3 regions of the Stenotrophomonas sp. LC732 genome follow, and region 2 is predicted to be linked to each of the others. Evidence: predicted binding sites of a transcription regulator. Region 2 holds the regulator's gene; each other region holds the start of a gene.

Region 1 (7,103 bases), 2.0 Mb from region 2:
GTCGGTCGCGCGCTTTGCCGGCGGCAAGGAACACTGGGTGTACTTCGATCCGTACAGCGGCGAGCGCTTCAGCGCCCTGCGCGGGCAGGCATTCTTCGACGTCGTCGAGGACCTGCATCGCCACCTCGCTGCCGGTGAGCGCGGCAAGTGGATCACCGGCAGCTGTGCAATCGCGCTGCTGTTCTTCACCCTGTCCGGTCTCTACCTGCGCTGGCCACGACGCTGGTGGCACTGGCGCAGCTGGCTGGCGGTGGAGTGGACGCGCAGCGGCCGAGGCTTCCTGTGGAGCCTGCACTCGGTGGTCGGCACCTGGGTGCTGCTGATCTACCTGATGAGTGCGCTGACCGGCCTGTGGTGGTCGTTTGACTGGTACCGCAACGCGGCCAACACGCTGCTCGGTGTGGCGCCGGCGGCAAAGCACACGGTTGCCGCCGACGCGGCACTGGACGTCCATCGCATCGAGGCCACGCTGTACGCGCTACCCGGCGTGCGCACCGGCTTCATCGACCTGCGCCTGCCGGAGAAGCCGGGGCAGGCGCTGAACGTGCGGGTGATGGCCGGTGATCCGTCGCAGCGCGGCGGCCACCACGACCGTGCGCATGATCTGCTGCAGCTCGATCCGGCCAGCGGCGCGGTTCTCGATGCCCGCCCGTACGCACGCCAGGGCGCGGGCGGACAGCTGGCCACCAGCGTGTTCGCGCTGCATTCGGGCAGCTACTTCGGTGTGCCCGGGCGCGTGGTGGTGATGCTCAGCAGCCTGGGCATGAGCCTGTTCTTCATCACCGGCTGGATGCTGTACCTGGACCGCCGCCGCAGCCAGCGTGCAGCGCGAGGGCTGCGCCGCGCGCTGCCGGCCACGACCACCGATGGCCGTGGTCCGCCGTGGCTGGTGGTGCATGCCAGCCAGAGCGGACTGGGCGAACAACTGGCGTGGCGTGCGGCCGCGCAGCTGCAGGCGTCCGGTCATGCGGTGCAGGTGCTATCGCTGGCCCGCGTCGGTGCCGCGACGCTGCAGGCCACCTCCCAGGCGCTGCTCGTGCTGAGCACGTTCGGCGACGGCGAGCCACCGGATGCCACGCGCCGCGCGGCGCGGCTGCTGCTCGCACAACGCCTGGACCTGTCGCGCCTGCAGTTCGGCCTGCTCGCGCTGGGCGACCGCCAGTACCCGCATTACTGCGGCTTCGGCCGCCAGTTCGATGGCTGGCTGATCGGCAACGGCGCGCGCCCGCTGTTCGAGCGCATCGATGTCGATGCCGCTTCGGTGCCGGCATTGCGCCAATGGCAGCAGCAGCTGGGTACGCTCACCGGCATCGTCACCGATGACAGCGTGCTGCCTGCGGCTACGCAGATGCATGAGTGGCGCCTGCTCGGCCGCGACCACCTCAACCCGGGCAGCGTCGGCGGAGCCATCTGGCGTATCCGTCTTGCCGCACCGGCCGACGTGCAGTGGCAGGCGGGTGACATCCTGCACATCGCACCCCGCCACAACGCGCGGCATGCCGGTGCCGTGCTGAAGGGACACGGTCTGGATCCGCTGCAGCCCCTGCTGGTCGATGGCCATCCGCGCACGCTGCTGGCACTGGCCAGTGAACGCGAGCTGCCCGAGGCCGATGCCGCGCTGGCGGTGCAGGATGCCTGCCTGTGGCTGGCCGGGCTGCCGCTGCTGCCCAGCCGCGAGTATTCGATCGCCTCCTGCACGGATGACGGCGTGGTGGAGCTGGTGGTGCGGCTGGTGCATGACGCCTCCGGTCGCGCCGGGTTGGGCTCGGGCTGGCTGTCGTTGCATGCACCGATCGGTGCCGGCATCGTCGCCCGCGTGCATCGCAACCCCGGTTTCCATCGCGTCAGCGGCGCGCCGATGGTGCTGATCGGCAACGGCACCGGCATCGCCGGGCTGCGCAGCCTGTTGCGCGAAGCTGCCCACGCAGGCGAGCGCGGGCACTGGCTGCTGTTCGGTGAACGCCAGCGCGCACACGACTTCCTGTTCGCCGACGAGATCGAAGCCTGGCAGGCCAATGGCCATCTCACGCGGGTGGACCTGGCGTTCTCGCGCGATGGCGAGGGTGGTTACGTGCAGGATCGCCTGCGTGCGGCCGTCGATGCGCTGCGCGACTGGATGCACCGTGGTGCGGTGATCCATGTCTGTGGGTCGTTGCAGGGCATGGCCGAAGGCGTGGACCAGGTGCTGCGAACCGCGCTGGGTGATGAAGCGGTGGAAACGCTGCTGGAAAACGGGCGCTACCGCCGCGACGTGTATTGATTCCTGCCGCCGAACGCTGGTGTGAGCCGAGCATGGGCTCGGCTCTACAGTGTTCGTGCAGCCGATGTAGCGCCGAGCCCACGCTCGCCTGACTAGGCCGCCGCGCGCGCCTGCGGCATCGACTGCAAGCGGAACGCGCCCACGGCTTCTGCCAAGGCACGCACCTGCGCCTGCATCTGCGCCGTGGAGGCACCGGCCTCTTCCACCAGACTGGCGTTGCGCTGGGTGCTGGCTTCCATCTGCACGATGGTCTGGTTCACCTGAGCGATGCCCGCATGCTGGTCCTGCGACGCACTGCGGATACCTGCCAGCAGCTCGGCCAGCTGCTGCACGCTGCCGACGATCTCGCCCATCGTGGTGCCGGCCTGCGCGGCCTGCTGGTTGCCCTGGCCGACACGCGCCACCGAATCCTCGATCAGCCCCTTGATCTGCTTGGCCGCCTCGGCACTGCGCTGCGCCAGCAGGCGCACTTCGGCAGCCACCACGGCGAAGCTGCGGCCCTGCTCGCCGGCACGCGCCGCTTCCACCGCCGCATTGAGGGCAAGGATGTTGGTCTGGAAGGCGATGCCGTCGATCAACTGGGTGATGTCGCCGATCCGTCGCGAGGCTTCGCTGATGCCATGCATGGTCGCGACCACCTGGCCGACCGCCTCGCCACCCCGCTGGGCCACCGCCGCCGCGCCCTGCACCAGTGCATCGGCGCGGCCTGCGGCATCGGCGTTGCGGCCGACGGTATCGGTCAGCTCCTGCATCGACGCCGCGGTCTCTTCCAGGTTGGCGGCCTGCTGCTCGGTGCGCTGCGACAGATCGTGATGGCCGGCGACGATCTCGCCAACGCCGGTATCCAGGCTGGAGGTGGCCTGCTGGATGCGGGTGACGATGCGGCCCAGCTGCGCGACGGTGGCATTGGCATCGTCGCGCATGCGCGCGAACACGCCCTGCAGGTCCCCCTCCATGCGCACGCTGAGGTCGCCGCGGGCCAGCGCAGCCAGCAGTGCCTGCAGGTCACCAAGGTTGGTTTCAAAGGTGGCCAGCAGGCGATTGATGCTGGTCGACAAGGTGCGCACGAAGCCCTGCTTGCCCTCCAGCACGATACGGCCATGCAGGTCGCCGCGTGCTGCAGCATCGACCAGGGCAGCGACCTCGGTTTCCAGCAGCGTCTCCAGCGCACGACTGCGCCATTCCACCGCTACGCCGAGGAACTGCCCTTCGTCGATGATGGGGTTGGCAATCAGCTGGTAGCGCACGCCGGCATGGCCGATCTCGCGCTCCTCGCGCTGGCGCGCGCCGGCCAGGCTGGTCAGCGCCGGATGCAGGCGCACGGCATCGCTGCCCACCAGATCTTCGGCCTCGCGCTCGAGTTGCTGCAGCAGTGCCGGATTGACGTAGGCCACCTGGCCCTCGGCATCGATCACCATCAGCCCGGTCTGCGCACTGTCCAATGCCTGCCGCACACGGGTGTTGCCGCGCGCCACGGCACGCTCGGTCTCGATGCGCGCGCGCAGGCGCTGCTGCATGTCGACCAGGCGCTGCGCCAGCTGGCCGATTTCATCGTTGGCGTTGTAGACGCGCAGGGTGGTGCCGAGTCGGTCGTCGGCGATGTCGCTGGCGAAGCGCAGGGTGTCCTGGATCGGCTGGCGCACCGCACGCCGCACCAGCACCAGGCTGGTGATCAACACACCGGCGACCAGCAGCAGGGTCACCGCGAACAGCACGCTCATGGTGCGTGCGCCGGCCTGCTGGCGCGCCTGTGCCTTGGCCAGCGCCGCCACCTGGGCCTGCTGGAAGGCGGCCAGCGCCGGCGCCACGCCGGCGGCGGTATCCAGCAGCGATTGCGCCTCTACATCCAGGCCCACGCGGGCGGCGGTATAGCCCAGCAATGCGGCCTGATAGGCCTCCATGCCGTTGCGAAGGGCATCCTGCGCATCGGTCGGCAGGCCCACCAGTGCGAGATCGAACGGCAGCTTTTCTTCGCTCGCACGGTCGGCATGGGTGGAGTCGCCATCGAGCAGCAGCAGTGCCTCCTGGCGGCGCATCTTCTGCACGGACAACGCCAACGAAGGCCGCTGCAACGCATCCACCTGCGCCTGCAGGGCGTCGGCGGCCTGCTGCAATTGCGCGGCGAGGCCGGCATCGCCACGACCCATCTCATCGACGCGTTCGAACAGGGCGGCCACACCCTGCGAGAACGCGCCGGCGGCTTCGGTCAGTGCCTGCAGCGCCTCGCGCCGGCCGGGATCCATCGGCATCGCGCGCAGCGCCTGAAGATCGGCCTGGAGCGCCTTCTGCGTCGCCAGCAGCTGCGCGCGGTCGGCATCGTCGAAACTACGTGCATACTGGGTCTGCAGACGACGCGCCTCGGCCACCTGCGTGGCCACGCTCGCGGCCAGATCGCTGCCGTGCTGGTAGCTGGCCTGGCTGCGCGCCGCCTGCGTGCTGGCATGGCCGGTCCAGGCGTAGACGGCGGCGATCGCGATCAGGCCCAGCCCACAGACCCACAGGGTCGCCTTGAGCTTGCTGGCCACACTGAGCCGATGCGGCTGCAGCCACAGCAGCAGGCCGGGGGACGCCGAGCGCAGTGCGGCAAGCCGCATGCGCAGGGACCGGAGGTGGGGGACGACGGCCGACATGACAGGCTCCAGGCGTAAGGACGCACCTGTATCGGCGGGAAATGGCGCAACTTTAGGGCGCTCCTGGTTCACTCCCACCGATTGCTGGCGGACGCGGCCTTTGTACCCGGCACAGGCGACGGGGGGATGACACCCGCGCAATGCTTGACCTCAACCCCGGTTGGGAGAGCACAGTAGATCTCCCTCCCCCGCCCGGCGCGCGCATGACGACGCTCGATGTCCCCCGCTACCTGCAACGCCTGAAGCTGGATGCACCGCCACCGCTGACGCTGGCGGGCCTGACCCTGCTGCAGCAGCGCCACAACGCACTGCTTCCGTTCGAAACCCTCAGCTGCCTGCTGCGCGATGCAGTACCGATCGACCTGGACAGCGTGCAGCGCAAGCTGCTCGACGACCGTCGTGGCGGCTACTGCTTCGAACTCAATGGCGGCCTGCTGGCACTGCTGCAGGCGCTGGGCTTCGATGCACAGCCGTTGAGCGCGCGCGTGCTGCTGGCCGCCCAGGACGGCGAACTGACCGCACGCACCCACCTGCTGCTGCGCGTGCAGGTGGACGGCGATGACTGGCTGGTGGATGCCGGTTTCGGCAGCCTGACCCCGACCGTGCCGCTGCGGCTGCATGATCCGCAGCCGCAGGCCACGCCCCACGAGCGCTTCCTGCTGCAGCGCCTGCCCGGCGAGGGGGATTTCGTGCTGTCCGCCGAGTCCGGCGATGGCTGGCGGGCGATGTATCGCTTCGACCTGCACGCGCCGGCACCGATCGACAACGTCGTGGGCAACTGGTACGTGTGCACCCATCCCGATTCCAGTTTCCCCGGCCAGCTGCGCGCATCCCTGACCGGGCCGGACTGGCGACGCACCATCGGCAGTGGCAACTACACCGAGTACCGTCCCGGCCAGGCACCGGACAAGCGTCCGCTGCGCGATGTGGGCGACGTGCGCGAGGTGTTGCAGCAGCGCTTCGGCATGCAGCTGCCGGACGACCCACGGCTGGACCCGGCGATCAACGACTGGCTGCAGCGCTCGCGCGCCGCGCCCTTGTAGAGCCGAGCCCATGCTCGGCTGCTGTTGGCCCAGCCGCTCCAGCTCAGCCGAGCATGGGCTCGGCCCTACAGAATCACGCGCGCCTGCAGCGCAATGCGATTGCCTTCGCTGTCGGCGATCTCGGCCACGCGCCAGTCACCGGCATCGGCCGGGCCGAAGCGCAGCTCGGCCCCGGCCTGCAGCGCACGCTCGAGGCTGGCATCCAGGTCATCAACCCCGATGTAGATGCGCGCACCGTGGACGGAGGGCAGATAGTCGGCCCCCCGCACCAGCGCCGTGCTGGCACCGGTGGCCTCATCGGCAAACGGCAGGTAGGCCATCCTGCAGTCGTGCAGCAGGATCGGTTCGTCCACCGCCACCTGCAGCCAGTGCTGGTAGAAGGTGATGGCCCGGCCCAGGTCAGTGACCGGTATCTCGACGTGCAGGATGGGGTTCATGTCCGCAGGATAACCGGATGCTGACACTGCCTTGCAGGTCCGTACTGGCATGCTGGACCGCCCTTTCCTCGCGGAGTCCTGCATGTCCCTGGCCGATCATCGTGGTGCGCTGGCACCGCTGGGCTTCCTGCGCGTGGCCATCAACCTGGGCAATCCAGTACTGGCGCAGGGGGACGCGCGCTCACCGCGCGGGCCGTCACTGGAACTGGCCACGGCATTGGCGCAGCGCATGGGCGTGCAGGCACGCTTCACCTGCCACGACGCCGCGGCCGCGGTGGTCGCTGCAGCCAGCAAGGATGCCTGGGACCTGGCCTTCCTGGCCATCGATCCGGCGCGCGCCGACCGCATCGCCTTCAGCGCCCCCTATGTGGAGATCGAAGGCACCTACCTGGTGCGCGAGGACAGCCCTGCGCAGCAGGTGGCCGACCTGGACCGCGATGGCCTGCGCATCGCGGTCGGTCGTGGCGCCGCCTACGACCTGTTCCTCAGCCGCGAACTGCGCCACGCCATGATCGAGCGGGCCGAGACGTCGGCCGCTGCCATCACCCTGTTCGATCTGCAGCGCCTGGATGCCGCCGCCGGCGTGCGCCAGCCGCTGGCCGCCTGGGCGCAGGCGCATCCCGGCCACCGCGTGCTGGCCGACCGTTTCACCGTGATCCAGCAGGCGGTCGCGGCGCCGGCCTCGCGCCCGGCCGATGCATTGCAGGCGCTGTTCGAGGAAGTGGAGGCGATC
Region 2 (7,103 bases):
CCGGCGCGGACGGTCCGATCTTGGTGCCGGACTTGATCACCGACGGGCTGTCCCAGCCGCCACCCTGCACCTGCTTGTTGCCCACCTGCACCGGATTGATCGTGCGCGGCGCGCCACCGAAGGCATCGGTGAGCGCGTCGGCCATGATCCGGTACTTGCCCTCGTTCACCGACGAGATCGCGTACATGACCACGAAGAAGGCGAGCAGCAGCGTCATCAGGTCGGCATAGGGGATCGCCCATGCTTCGTGGTTGGCGTGCTCTTCGTGGTGCTTGCGGCGGGCCATGTCAGTGCAGGAAGCCGGAGAGGTTGGTTTCGATGTTGCGCGGGTTCTCGCCCTGGGCGATCGAGATCAGGCCTTCGATGACCATTTCGCGGTCGCGCGTGTTGTGCGAGATCACGCTCTTGAGCTTGGCGGCGATCGGCAGGAACAGCAGGTTGGCCGAGGCGATGCCGTAGATCGTGGCGGTGAACGCCGCAGCGATGCCGTGGCCGAGCTTGCTCGGGTCGGCCAGGTTCTTCATCACCGCGATCAGGCCCAGCACGGCGCCGATGATGCCGAGCGTCGGTGCGTAGATGCCCATCGCTTCGAACACCTTGGCGCCGGCCTGGTCCTGGTGTTCCTGGCTGCCCAGTTCGATTTCCAGCATGTGCCGCATCGATTCGGGCTCGACACCGTCCACCAGCAGCTGCAGGCCCTTGCGCAGGAACGGGTCCTGCTGCGCTTCCACCTGCGATTCCAGGCCGAGCAGGCCCTGGCGGCGGGCGATGTTGCTCCACTCGACGATCTGCTGGATCAGTTCGCGACGATCGCTGTGCGGCGGGCGCACGACCCAGCGCACGATCTTGAACGCATGCTTGAACACCGCCGGCGAGGTGTGCAGCAGGATCGCGGCAACGGTGCCGACGATGACGATCACGAACGCCGCAGGCGACCACAACGACGCCAGGCCGGCGCCCTTGAGGATGCTGCCACCGACCAGCGAGGCCAGGGCGAGAAAGAGTCCAATGAGGCTGAGTCTATCCATGGATCCGGTATCGGCTTGTATGAATGGGACTTGAGACACCGGTACGGGCTACTGGTGCGACTTCACGGTTTTACGGGTGCAGCAAGCGGGTCAGTCGTGCGGGCTGCGCAGGCCATCCACATCCAGGATCAGCGCCATGCGACCATCGCCGATCAAGGTTGCACCGGCGTAACCGCGCAGGCCGCGCAGGGCCTTCGGCAGTGGTTTGATGACCACTTCCTCGCGCCCACGGACCTGGTCCACGACCAGGCCGAAGCGCGCTTCGCCGGCCTGCAGCACCACGATGGTCAGCAGGGTCGATGCGGCCGGCGTCACATCCAGCCACTGCCGCAGATCGACCAGTGGCAGCGTGTGCGAACGGCGGTCGAGCACGGCACGGCCATCGAACCAGCCCAGCGAGGTGGGCGGCGCGTGCAGTACCTCCATCACGCGCGCCAGCGGCAGCGCATAGACGTCCTCGCCGGCCTGCACCAGCAGGGTCGGCAGGATCGCCAGGGTCAGCGGCACGCGGATCAGGAAGCGGCTGCCGCGGCCCAGCTCCGACTGGATCTGGATCTGCCCGCTGAGTTCGCGGATGCGCGACTGCACCACGTCCATGCCGACGCCGCGCCCGGAAATATCCGTGACCTGCTGCTTGGTCGAGAAGCCGGGCAGGAACACCAGGTGCAGGCACTCCTCGCTGCTCAGGCGGGCGGCGGCTTCCGGATCGATCAGGCCCTTCTCGCGTGCCTTCGCGCGCAGCTTTTCCGGATCGATGCCGGCGCCATCGTCCTGCACCTCGATGCTGACGTAGTCACCTTCCTGCTGCGCCGACAACCGCACATGGCCCATCCGCGGCTTGCCCTGCGCTTCGCGCAGGTCGGGCATTTCCACGCCATGGTCGATGGCGTTGCGGACCAGGTGCACCAGCGGGTCGGCCAGCGCTTCGACCAGGTTGCGGTCGAGCTCGGTCTCGGCGCCGATCAGCTCCAGGTCCACTTCCTTCTTCAGCGAGCGGGCGACGTCGCGGGCGACCTTGGGGAAGCGCGAGAATACCTTGCCCACCGGCTGCATGCGGGTGCGCATCACCGCCGACTGCAGGCGCGCGGTGGCGATGTCCAGGGTGGACACGGCGCGGTCCAGCTCCTCGTCGCGCAGGCGCGCACGCAGGGTCTTGAGCCGGTTGCGCGACAGCACCAGTTCGCCGATCAGGTTGACGATCGCATCCAGGCGCTTGGTGTCCACGCGCACGGTGTGTTCGGCTTCGGCCAGCGGCTTGGCGGCCGGCTTGGCCACCGGTGCCGGTGCGGCGGCCGGGCGCGGGGCGGCGATCGGTGCCGGCGCCACCGCAGCCGCGGGCCTGGCGCCGGGTGCGGCGCCACCGTGCAGCTGGTCGAGCAGGGCTTCGAACTCATCTTCGCTGATCAGGCCGTCGTCGGCCTTCTTTGCCGGCGCCACCGCAGTCGGTGCGTTGCCACCGTGCAGCTGGTCGAGCAGCGCCTCGAACTCGTCGTCGGTGATCAGGTCGCCGGCACCGGCCGCCGGTGCGGCGGCAGCGGCGGCAGGCGCTGCTGCACCTCCATGCACGTCGAACTGGGCGATCAGGTCCGGCGGTGCATAGCCCGGCTCGGTGCCGGAAGACACGGCATCGAGCATCGACTGCAGGTAGTCCAGCGATTGCTGGGCGGCGTCGAAGTGATGGGCCTGCAGCACGGCCTGGCCGGCACGTGCAGCGCCCAGCGCCTCTTCAGCGGCGTGGCACAGCTCGACCATGGCGGTGACACCGAGGAAACCCGCGCCGCCCTTGAGCGTGTGGTAGCCCCGGAACACCGCGTTGAGCTGTTCGGTGTCCTGCGGTGCCTGCTCCAGCGACACCAGCTGTTCGCCGAGGCGATCCAGGATTTCCTGTGCCTCGATGATGAAATCGGCAGTGATGTCGTCGGATACCGCGCTCATGCTTACAGCCCCAGATCCGACAACAGGTCGTCGGCGTCGTTCTGCGAGACCGCGTGGCGGTCCAGTCCCTTCAGTGCCGGCCCGGCCAGTTCCGGGTCGGTGCGATGCTGTTCCGGCGGCAGGCCGAGCGCGCCGAAGCCTTCATGCACGCGGCGGACGATGCCGACCACGCGACGGATGATCTGCCCGGTCAGGTCCTGGTAGCTCTGGGTCAGGGCGATCTCGGTCAGGTTGTGGCGGATGCGCTCCAGCTGCGCGTCCTGGCCTGGCTGCAGGCCTTCGGCGCGCAGCTGCTCGGTCAGGCTGCGGCATTCCTCGGCCAGGTCCAGGGTGCGGTGGGTGGCCTGTTCGGTCATCGCCACCACGTGGTCCAGGCGTGCGCACGCATCGTCCAGTTCGCCGGCCTCGCTGGGCACGGTCGGCAGTTCGCCCAGGGCCTGCCCCAGCTCGCGGGCCAGCCGCGAGAGGCCGCTCATCATCGGCTGCGTGCGCAGCGCGACCAGTCCGTCGATGCGTTGCCGCCAGGCGGCTTCGTCACCGGACTCCAGGGCATCCAGGGCTTCCTGCAGGCGCAGGGCGAGGGCGTTCTTGTCGACCGTGGTATCCATCAGGCGCTGGCCGCCAGGCGTTCGAAGATCTTGCCCAGCTTCTCTTCCAGCGTCTGCGCGGTGAACGGCTTGATGATGTAGCCGTTCACGCCGTTCTGGGCCGCTTCGATGATCTGCTCGCGCTTGGCTTCGGCGGTGACCATCAGCACGGGCAGGGTCTTCAGCTTGGCGTCGGCACGGATCGCCTTGAGCAGTTCGATGCCGGTCATCACCGGCATGTTCCAGTCGGTGACGACGAAATCGAAGGGCTGGCTCTGCAGCAGCGACAGCGCGGCATGCCCGTCCTCGGCTTCGGCGGTGTTGGTGAAGCCCAGATCGCCCAGCAGGTTCTTGACGATTCGACGCATGGTCGAGAAGTCGTCGACGATGAGGATGCGCATGTTCTTGTTCAAAGCAGAGTTCCTTTGTTGTTCATTCCGGGCGGCCGGGGGCAGTCGCCTCGGGGATGTTCATTCTTCCAGGCCGGCGTCGACGGCCTCGAAAATCTTCAGGCGGCCGCGCAGGCGCAGCACGGCCTGGCCATGGATCTGGCAGACCCGCGACTCGCTCACGCCGAGCACCGCGCCGATCTCCTTCAGGTTCAGCTCCTGCTCGTAGTACAGCGAGAGCACCAGCTGTTCGCGCTCGGGCAGGTGGCCGATGGCCTTGCCCAGCTCACGGCCGAACTCGCCGCGCTCCAGCACCTGTTGTGGAGTCGGGCCGCCCTGGGCGACGGTATCCAGTTCGCCCTGGTCTTCGATGCGCGACTCCAGGCTCAGCACCTGGCCACGTGCGGCGTCTTCCATCAGGCGCAGGTATTCCGGCAGCGGCATCTCCATCGCGGCGGCCACTTCGGTGGCGCTGGCGGCACGGCCCGTGCTCTGTTCCAGGCGGCGGATGGTGGCGGCGGCGTCGCGTGCACGGCGGTGCACCGAGCGCGGCACCCAGTCGCCACGGCGGATCTCGTCGATCATCGAGCCGCGGATGCGGATCGAGGCATAGGTCTCGAACGAGGCGCCCTGGTCGGCGTCGTAGCTGCGCGAGGCTTCGATCAGGCCCATCATGCCGGCCTGGATCAGATCATCGACTTCGACGCTGGCCGGCAGGCGCGCGGCCAGGTGGTGGGCGATGCGTCGCACCAGGTCCGAATGCTGGGCGATGACCTCGTTGGCCGCCGAGCGCTGGACTTCCCTGTACTGGTGGGCTGCGCCTTTCATGCGGCCACCCCACGCTGCTTGAGGATGCGTTCGAGGAAGAACTCGACGCCACCGCGCGGTTCGGTCGGTGCCTGCCAGCGCGCGGTGCGGCGTGCGATCTCGGTGATCGCCAGCGCCGACGGGCTGGACGGATAGGCCTTCACCACCGGCTGCTGGCGCTGCACCGACAGGCGCAGCCAGTCATCCTGCGGCACGCAGCCCAGGTAGTTCAGCGAGACATCGGCGAGGAACTTCTCGCAGACGCGGGTCAGCTTCTCGTACAGCACGCGGCCCTCGTTCGGGTCGCGCACCATGTTGGCCACCACCTGGACGCGGTCCACGCCGCGCTCGCGCGACAGCACCTTGATCAGTGCGTAGGCGTCGGTGATCGAGGCCGGTTCGTCACAGACCACCACCACGGTGTCCTGCGCGGCCTGGCAGAAGGTCAGCACGCCGTCGGTGATGCCGGCGGCGGTATCGACCACCATGATGTCCAGCTCGCGTTCCAGTTCGGAGAACACGTTGACCAGGCCGACATGCTCGGCCGGGGCCAGCTCGGCCATGTGCCGGCGGCCGGAAGCGGCCGGGACCACCAGCACGCCGTTCGGGCCTTCGACGATGACGTCGTCCAGCGAGCAGCGGCCGGCCACCAGGTCGGCCAGCGTAAAGGTGGGGTTCAAGCCCAGGATCACGTCGATGTTGGCCAGGCCCAGGTCGGCGTCCAGCAGCAGCGTGCGCTTGCCCATGCCGGCCAGCGCCACCGCCAGGTTGGCGGACACATTCGTCTTGCCCACGCCGCCCTTGCCGCCGGTCACCGCGATGGTGCGCACAGGGCCGAGCGGCTCGCTGCGGGTGGCCGACAGCGGGAAGGTCTTGGTCAGCTTGGCGTACTCACGCGACGGCATGGTTCAACTCCGGGTTGCAGGGCATATCGGCCGCTCGGCGCAAATCTTCAAGGCGAAGTACAAGATTGGCTGCACTGGCCCGGTGCAGGTCCTCCGGGACGTCCTGGCCATCGGTCACCCAGGTGATCGGCAGGGCGTGGTCCACGGCCACCGACAGGGCGTTGCCGAAGCGGCCGGTCTCGTCCAGCTTGCTCAGCACCAGGCCCTGCAGGTTGGCCGCACCGAAGCGGCGCACCACCTCGTCCATGTCGCCGAAGCTGGTGTTGGCCGGCAGCACCAGCAGGGTGCGCACCTGGCGCGCGGCGCGCAGCCACTGCAGCTGGGCGGCCAGGGCACGGTCGCGCGGGCCCAGGCCGGCGGTATCGATCAGCACCAGCTTGTAGTCCTTCAGGCGTTCCAGCAGCTGGTCCAGGTCGGTGCCGCTGTTGGCCTCGTGCACGGCGATGCCGAGCTGGCGGCCGTAGCCATACAGCTGTTCACGGGCGCCGATGCGGGTGGTGTCGGTGGTGACCAGGGCGACGTCACGCGGGGCGTGCTTCTCGGCGAAGCGCGAGGCCAGCTTGGCGATGGTGGTGGTCTTGCCGGCGCCGGTCGGGCCGACCAGCGCGATCACGCCGCCTTCTTCCAGCGGGTCGACCGGGGCGATCGGCAGCTTGCGCGAGATCAGCCCCAGCATCAGGCCGCGGCCACGATGGGCTTCGGTTTCCAGCGGGATCTGCATGGCCACGTCGCGGGCCAGCCCGGCGTCGAAACCGTACTCGTCCATCAGGTCCAGCGCGGTGGCGCGCACCGGGCTGCCACGCAGGCGCTCATCGGTGAAGCGGTTCATCTCGCGCTCGATCACCTGGCGCATGCCGGCCACTTCCTGGCGCAGCTGGCGGATCTCGGCGTCGTCCTGGGCAACCACGGTCAGCGTCGGTGCCGGGGCCAGCATGGGGGCCGGGCTGGCCTCGATAGCGGCTTCGACCGCTGCCGGTTCGCTGGCGGCGATCCCGGGCTGCGCGTCGATCACGGCAGCGGTCGGCAGCGGCGGCGGCAGCACGGCCGGGGCCACGCTTTCGTGATGCGCCTCGTGCGGCGGGTCGATCTGGAAGCGCGCGCGGTTGGCCGGCACGGTGGCGGCCGGTGCAACGATGGCCTCGGCGAACGGGGCGAAGATCTGGTCCGGCGGTGCCGGTTCGTTGACGGCGGCGCGGGCCAGGGTGGCGGCGAAGCCGGTGCTGCCCCGGGTCGGCACGATCTCGTCGGCGCTGTCCAGGGTGCGGCCGGTGGCACCGACGGCGGCGCGGGCGAGGGCGGCCACTGCCGAGGTGGTGGCCGCGACCGGTTCCGGCGCCGGGGTGCTGCTGCGGCGGCGGGTGACGGCGGCGATCACCGCGTCGGCGGCGGTGCGCGGCTTGGGTGCCGGCGGCGGTGCGACGTCACGGCGCGAGGCTTCCAGTGCACGCTGCA
Region 3 (7,103 bases), 890 kb from region 2:
CGAACGCGCCTTCCAGTACATCATCGCCACCTCGATCCCGCTGTTCTTCCTCGCCAACCTGTCGTGGCCCTCGGTGATGACGCCACAACCGCTGGTCTGGCTGGCGCAGCTGCTGCCGACCACCTCCGGCATCAACCTGATGGTGCGCCTGAACCAGATGGACGCCAGCCTGGCCGAAGTCTGCCACGAACTGATCACCCTCACCGTCCTGCTGCTGCTCTACGGCAGCCTCGCCACCTGGCGCCTCCTCGCAAAAAAGGGGACGGAGGGGATTAAGTCGTAAGCGGCCGGTTGGGGGGATTGCGACTTAATCCCCTCCGTCCCCTTTTCCTGCAATGAAGAACGCCGGCGCGAGGCCGGCGTTCGAGTACTGCGATGTGGAAGGGGAAAAACGGGGCCGTCGGCGATCGATCAGCGATAGACGCGTTCGCAGCGGCGCTCGACCACGCGGTCGCCGTTCTTCTGCTGGCTGTTGCCCTGGATCTGGCGGCCCGCCGCACCACCGGCAACAGCACCGGCCACGGTAGCGAGCTTCTTGCCATTGCCGCCGCCCACCTGGTTGCCCAGCAGGCCGCCGATCACCGCGCCAGTGGCCGTACCGGCGATGCGGTTCGGATCGCGCGAGTTGCGCTGCACTTCCACGTTCTTGCAGACCACGCGGCTGCCATCGTTGAATCGGCGTCCCTCATCGCGCGGACCATAGGTCTGCGCGCCGGCCACCGACGAAGCCGCCAGCAGGGTGCCCAGCACAAGCAATCGGGTCGAGGTCTTCATGGCCATCTCCTAGGTTCCGGTATGGCGCAAGTGTCCTCCCGCGGCTGGCAACCGGAAGTGAAATGCGCGTGTCCGCGGCCTCATCGGCCATCGCGCGTTCAGGAAGAAAATCCGCGCCCATCACGATCAGCCATCGTGATGGGCGCCGTCTCCCTGCCGGCATTTGCCCTCTGCTAGAACTCTTCCCACCCCCCGGCATTGGCCGCCAGTGTCGGCTCGATGCGCGGCGACAGCGTTGCCGCCCTGCGCACCGGGGTGACCTTCGCGGCCACCGCAGCCAGGGCCGGACGCACGGCTGCAGCCGCCGTTACCGCGCCGGTGCGGAACACCGAAACCGCCTCGGCCAGCAGGCTCGCCTGCTCCTCCATGGAACGCGCCGCAGCACTGGCCTCTTCCACCAGTGCCGCATTCTGCTGCGTGGTCTCGTCCATCTGCACCACCGCCTGGTTCACCTGTTCGATGCCCGAACTCTGCTCCTGCGAGGCAGCAGAGATATCGGCCATGATGTCGGTCACACGCTGCACGGAAGCAACGATCTCGCCCATCGTGGTGCCTGCCTGTCGGACCAGCGCCGATCCATCGGCGACCTTGCCAACCGAATCCTCGATCAGCCCCTTGATCTCCTTGGCCGCACCGGCCGAGCGCTGTGCCAGCGTGCGCACCTCACTGGCCACCACCGCAAAGCCCCTGCCCTGCTCGCCGGCACGCGCGGCTTCCACCGCCGCGTTCAACGCCAGGATGTTGGTCTGGAAGGCAATGCCATCGATGACCGAGATGATCTCGGCGATCTTCTTCGACGAGGCCTCGATGGCCGACATCGTGGTGACCACCTGGCCGACCACCTCGCCGCCCTGCGAGGCGACACCGTGCGCACCGATGGCGAGCTGGTTGGCCTGGCGGGCGTGCTCGGCGTTCTGCTTCACGGTGGAGGTCAGTTCCTCCATCGACGCCGCCGTCTCTTCCAGGTTCGCCGCCTGCTGCTCGGTGCGCCGCGACAGATCGGTGTTGCCCGAGGCGATTTCGCCTGCCGCCAGATTGATGCTGGACGCGCTGGCCTGGATGCGCCCGACGATCTGCTTGAGCTGATCGACGGTGGCATTGCAGTCATCGCGCATGCGGGCGAACACGCCGTGGAAGTCGCCCTGCATGCGTACGGTGAGGTCACCGCGCGAGATCGCCTGCAGCAGGCTCGACACCTGCACCAGGTTCTGGTCGGTGGTCTGCATCAGGCGATTGAGCCCGGCCACCATGTCGCGGAAATCGTAGGCGAAGCGATCTTCATCGCCGCGCAGGCTGAAGTCGCCCGCCGCCGCGGCCGTCGCCAGCCGGCGGATCTCGCTGTTGATCGCCGACAGGCTGGCCTTGGTCTCGTCCATTGCCTGGGTGATCGCCGCCTTCTCGCCCGGCAGCGGATCCATGTCCACCGACAGGTCGCCACGGGCGTAATGCTTCATCACTTCGATCAGCCGGTTCTGTACCTGCACGTGTGAGCCGACCAGCGCGTTGGTCTCGTGCACCATGCGCCCGTAGTCACCAGGGAAGGCACTCTCGTCCATGCGATAGCTGAGGCTGCCCGCATCGTGCTGGCGGGCCAACTCGCCCTGCGCCGCCATCACCGACTGCAACTGCGCCTGCATGCGCTGCATCGACCTGAGCAGCTGCGTGACCTCATCGTTGCCGGAGGCGTCAATGCTGTTGTCCAGCCGCCCATTGGCGATGCCGTCGGCCAGCTTCACCGCGCCTTCCAGCGGGCGGGTCAGGCTGCGGGTGATGGCCCACGCGGCCAGCGAGCCCAGTACCAGGCTCAACACGCCGAACACGATCGACAGCGTGCCGGTCCAGGATTCGGTTGAACGGTATTCCTCGCGGCTGCGCTCGGTCAGTGTCTCCTGATGCCGCAGCAGGGTCGAGATCGCTTCGTTCCACGCGGTTGCCAGCCCCTGCTCGGCAAGCAGTTCCTTGGCCGCGCCGTCGAAATCCCCGGCCTTCATGCGCTCGTGAAGATGCCGGGTGGAGGCGTCGGTGGCCTTGCGTGCCGCGTCGATTTTCGCCACCAGGGTATCGCCGGTCGCGTCGCGCGGAATCCTGATGTACCTGGCCCAGATACCGTCGTAGGTCTGCGACAGCTCCTGCGCCTTCTGATAATCCTTGTCGAAATCCTCGCCGCGCTTGATCACCATCAGCCGTCGGTGCATCAACAGCGCGTTGTTGGTATCCAGCATGTCGTTCAACAGCCGCATCTTCACCATGTTGACGTCCACCACTTTCTCGAACTGGGCGGACTTCAGGTGATTTCCGTACAGCGCCAGGCCAACGATGGCCACGATGAACAGCAGCAGCAATCCAAACCCGGCACCCAGCCGGGATCCCACTCGGAGGTTGCGTAAGGCGAGCATCTCAATTCCCTTGATCATGGCCGTACGATCGATGGCGGCGCAGCGCGGGGAAACTTTATGGGTCGATATTATTGTATCGATCCAAATCTCTGGAACTATGCAGACAGGTGTGAAGGACACACTTAATGGAGGTGGTTATTCCTGCCGGGCATATCAATGTACGAGCACATCAATCGCAGTCATCACGCAGCGCTCGCGAGTCGTGACCGCGGAAACCGTCACTTGATGCACGGAGGGGGAGGATGAAGCCCATCGATCCCGGCACCCTTCTGTCCAGAGGAACAACGCGCTGCTTCGCGACTACCGTCAGGGCTGCAATCTGGCATCTGCCATCGCAGGGCCCCGACCCTTGAGTATTTCAACCCTGATGAAGGGGTCCAGACCCCATTACAATCGACTGCCACTGATCTCCCACTTATTGACCTTCAAGTCAATAAAACCGCAGTCATTGAGATTCTCGTCACTCTGGAAGTAGGAGACGGGAAGGTCACCCCATGCTGCACGGACCCACGCGCTGCGCTGAGGCAATACGATCGAGGAGTGCATGGAAACTGCGTACTTTCTACTCATGCCTGTCCACGGAAATTGACTCCCAGGACGGGGCGACGGAAATTTCCTCAAGATACCGCTCAAGGTCTCTGAACGGAGAGACCCCTATAGCAGCGAAGTGAATCGCCCAGGGTTTTCTAGACAGTCGTCAGCCGTTTAGTGCGTACTGCTTCTCGAACTCTACCGGGGACAGCCCGTCGTTGGAACTGTGCCGCCGTTTTGGGTTGTAGAACATCTCGATGTACTGGAAGACGTCGGCCCGTGCCTCGTCGTGATTGCTGTAGATCCTCCGCTTAATACGCTCCCGCTTCAGTAGCTGGAAGAAGCTCTCCATCGCTGCGTTGTCATGGCAGTTTCCTCGTCGACTCATGCTGCACACGATGTCGTGCTCGCGCAGGAAGCTCTGCCAGTCTTCGCTGGTGAACTGGGTTCCCTGGTCGGAGTGAAGCAGAAGCCCGGGGCTTGGCTTGCGCCGCCACACTGCAGCCAATAGCGCCTGCAAAACCAGGTCCGTATGTTGAGTTGGTCGGGTTGCCCATCCAACGACCTGACGCGAAAACAGATCAAGCACTACCGCCAAGTACAGGAAGCCGTCGTACGTGCGGATGTAGGTGATGTCCGTGACCCACGCGCGATTTGGCTCACTGACTTTGAAGCCGCGAGCCAGAACGTTCTTGGCGACTGATCCAACAGGGCCGCTCAATGGGCGTGGTCGCCGACCGTAGCCGACCATTGCCCGCAGCCCCTCGCTCTTCATCAAGCGTGCCACGCGATGACGACTACACGTCTCGCCAAGCTCGCGCAGATCTGTGGTCACTTTGCGGTGGCCATACACAGAGCCGCTTTCCAGCCAGCTGTGCTTGATTAGGCCGAGCAACCGCTGATCGTCCTTGTCGCGAGCGCTTGCCGGCTCTTTTAGCCAGGCGTAGTAGCCACTGCGATGGACGCCAAGCATCCGACACATCGCCGCGAGGCCGAACTCATCTGCGTGTTGCTTCATGAAGGCGTACTTTGCTCTTACCCCTTTGCAAAGTACGCGGCGGCTTTTTTTAGGATGTCTCGCTCTTCAGTGACCCTGCGTAGCTCAGCCTTGAGGCGGCGCACTTCCGCGTTCTGGTCCTGCTCGACACGCCGGCCAACATCGCCTTTGCCTTGTTGCCGCTTCCAGCCGTAAAGACTATGGATCGACACGCCCAGTCGCTCGGCAACCTCCGCTACCGGACGGCCGTACTCAACGATCTGTCGGACCGCCTCGATCTTGAACTCATCGGTGTACCGCTTCGTGCTCATAACCACCTCCGCCTAAGCCATAGTTTATGGCTGCGAGGTGTCTACGGAACCCTGGGCGATTCACGCCGCTGATGTTGAGGCATCCATTTTTCAGCGATGTAGCGCGAGCACGCATCATGAATCCAGCCTGCCAATGTTGCTATGGCGCGACGTGTCAGCCTGGAAAGTTTGTCCTCGGCACGGCGCTGGATCGCGTTAATGTGCACAGGGGCGTATGGCTCTTCTGCTCTTGGAATCTCGGCACGCAAGCCCAGTGATGAGGACAAGGCCGAGCCATTACCTGAAGGGCCGCGTGATCTTATGCCCTTCGATTGCGTGAGCCGCAATCACGTGCCACGGCCCTTCCGGAGACTCCATCGGACGGACGGGTTCTTCCGGCATATATCTCAGCCCCGCCCCCCATATATCCCACCCCTGCACACGATTCAAGAAATCGCCCCCACCTGGGTTGCCTGCTGCGTTGTCACGTTGGGGTTCCATCCCCATTGCATACCGTGTTTTTCGTTTTTGGCAATCAGCAAGCGATCTTGATGATGAAAGCCACGCCAACCAGAACTCCGGTTTGAAGGAAAAGCGAGACGGTGTGCAGATCCATCTGCTCCAAATCCTCCCTCAGCCACGCCATCATGACAGCAACCCTGCCACGTTGGCGGCCACGTAGCTCACCACCGAAAACGAAAGCAAGGTGATCAGCAGGTTCCCCACGTTGTCCACGGCGAACTCGTAAGCATCGGCAAAAATATACATAAGGGCCTCCCCCGGTTGTGTTTGACTGATTACAGTCAACCACATCTCATAAAACTGGCAACCCTAAAAATCTCGATTGATCGACACTTTTGATGTTTAGTCAAAACCTTTTTTCTCTTTCCCAACCCCCACCCCGTCTCTTGCTTTGAGCCGCTTTCGACGTTTGCTTTTATGGGTAGATCGATCCACTCACAAACAAGGGAACGTGCCCAATAAAAAGGGCCCCGAAGGGCCCTGAGTGGTGTGTTTACTGGCGGAACACATTGGGTTGGCGCTCGCGACCTTGCTTCTGCCAATCGAACTCTTCCTCATAGAGGCGCATCTTCTTCTGCTCGGCCAAGGCCGTTGCGGCAAAGGTGGCCCCACCCCACTTGCCCGCGCCGTATTTCGGAAAGTCCACCTGCACGTCATCGCTACGCTGGCGCTGCTTGCGCCACTCGTCCAGGCGCATCATGGGAATCTCCACCTGTCCCGCGCGTTGCTGCTCTTCCTTGGCGCGCTCAGAGGGCATCTGGCTCACTCCCTGGCGCTGCTCGATGGTCTTCACTAGCTCCTCTTGCTTGCTCGCCATCCGCTCTTGATGCTTCGCAATCTCCGCCGGATCCGACTTTCGAAGCCACGTTCGAATGTCTTTGCGGGTCTCTTTGAGACCAGCCTCCAGCTCCGCCATTTGCTTGTCATACGCTGCCCGCTGCTTGACCAGGAAGAGATTGGGTCGCCCTCTCACCTCCATTTCATGGCGCTGATTGGCCAAGTCCGCTGCTCGCTCCTCCAGCGCCACCAGCCGCTCCGGGTCCAAACGTCGCTCCATGGAGCGCTGCATGCGCTCCACTTCGGATTTTTACTCTTGGGCCTTCCGGTCCAACTCCGTCCATTTTTCTGCGACAGGCTCCTTGCTCGATGCCATCTGAGCGCGGAACTGTTGATCTTTCTCGTGATGATTGTGATTGTTCATTGCTTGGTCTCCTGCTGTGGGGATTGGAGGTCTTTGGAGCGCGCCTCGCGCTCCTTCTTGATGGCCGCAACCACCTCCTCGACTTGGCTAAGTGGAAGGAAGGGGGTGTTGCACACGTCGGCGCGACGAACGCCAGCCCGGTTGAACCAAAGAATGGCTCGCCCCTGCTGGTTCAGCAGGCCGGTGAACTCGGCTTGCGAGAACAACGGTTGGGCCTCGCGGTGACCGGACGCCGGCACCTCAATGTCCTTCACGGCATTAACCCCAGTGAGTTTCTGGCCGGTCCAGCGCATCTTGGTCACGGGGTCGATGTGGGTCGCCACCAAGCGCCCAGCACCCGCCCTGCGCAGTTGCTTCATGCCGGCCGCCATGGGGTGATTCGGGTCGAACAA

Evidence for each region. Region 2 encodes FliA, which starts transcription of late flagellar genes. Its sites were predicted from a motif close to TAAAGTTTNNCNNNCNNNGGCCGATAA; they were not measured.
Region 1: ACT6SE_RS18955 (methyl-accepting chemotaxis protein) is a predicted target of FliA. The motif match lies at 4,919-4,945, and genes of this name have one in related genera.
Region 3: ACT6SE_RS05430 (methyl-accepting chemotaxis protein) is a predicted target of FliA. The motif match lies at 3,202-3,228, and genes of this name have one in related genera.

What each region holds. Positions count from the first base shown of each region.
Region 1 covers NZ_CP199214.1:4,013,597-4,020,699, forward strand. The annotation lists gene ACT6SE_RS18950 (PepSY domain-containing protein) at 1-2,260, shown strand, start outside; gene ACT6SE_RS18955 (methyl-accepting chemotaxis protein) at 2,353-4,890, opposite strand; gene ACT6SE_RS18960 (arylamine N-acetyltransferase family protein) at 5,094-5,933, shown strand; gene ACT6SE_RS18965 (VOC family protein) at 5,999-6,370, opposite strand; gene ACT6SE_RS18970 (transporter substrate-binding domain-containing protein) at 6,453-7,103, shown strand, end outside.
Region 2 covers NZ_CP199214.1:2,001,472-2,008,574, forward strand. The annotation lists gene motD (flagellar motor protein MotD) at 1-286, opposite strand, end outside; gene ACT6SE_RS09590 (flagellar motor protein) at 288-1,028, opposite strand; gene ACT6SE_RS09595 (chemotaxis protein CheA) at 1,119-2,963, opposite strand; gene ACT6SE_RS09600 (protein phosphatase CheZ) at 2,966-3,571, opposite strand; gene cheY (chemotaxis response regulator CheY) at 3,571-3,963, opposite strand; gene ACT6SE_RS09610 (RNA polymerase sigma factor FliA) at 4,021-4,767, opposite strand; gene ACT6SE_RS09615 (MinD/ParA family ATP-binding protein) at 4,764-5,651, opposite strand; gene flhF (flagellar biosynthesis protein FlhF) at 5,638-7,103, opposite strand, start outside.
Region 3 covers NZ_CP199214.1:1,113,329-1,120,431, reverse strand. The annotation lists gene ACT6SE_RS05440 (ABC transporter permease) at 1-283, shown strand, start outside; gene ACT6SE_RS05435 (glycine zipper 2TM domain-containing protein) at 412-780, opposite strand; gene ACT6SE_RS05430 (methyl-accepting chemotaxis protein) at 948-3,170, opposite strand; one part of gene ACT6SE_RS05425 (IS3-like element ISStma9 family transposase) at 3,868-4,772, opposite strand; one part of gene ACT6SE_RS05425 (IS3-like element ISStma9 family transposase) at 4,772-5,009, opposite strand; gene ACT6SE_RS05420 (hypothetical protein) at 5,634-5,756, opposite strand; gene ACT6SE_RS05415 (hypothetical protein) at 6,004-6,579, opposite strand; gene ACT6SE_RS05410 (hypothetical protein) at 6,708-7,103, opposite strand, start outside.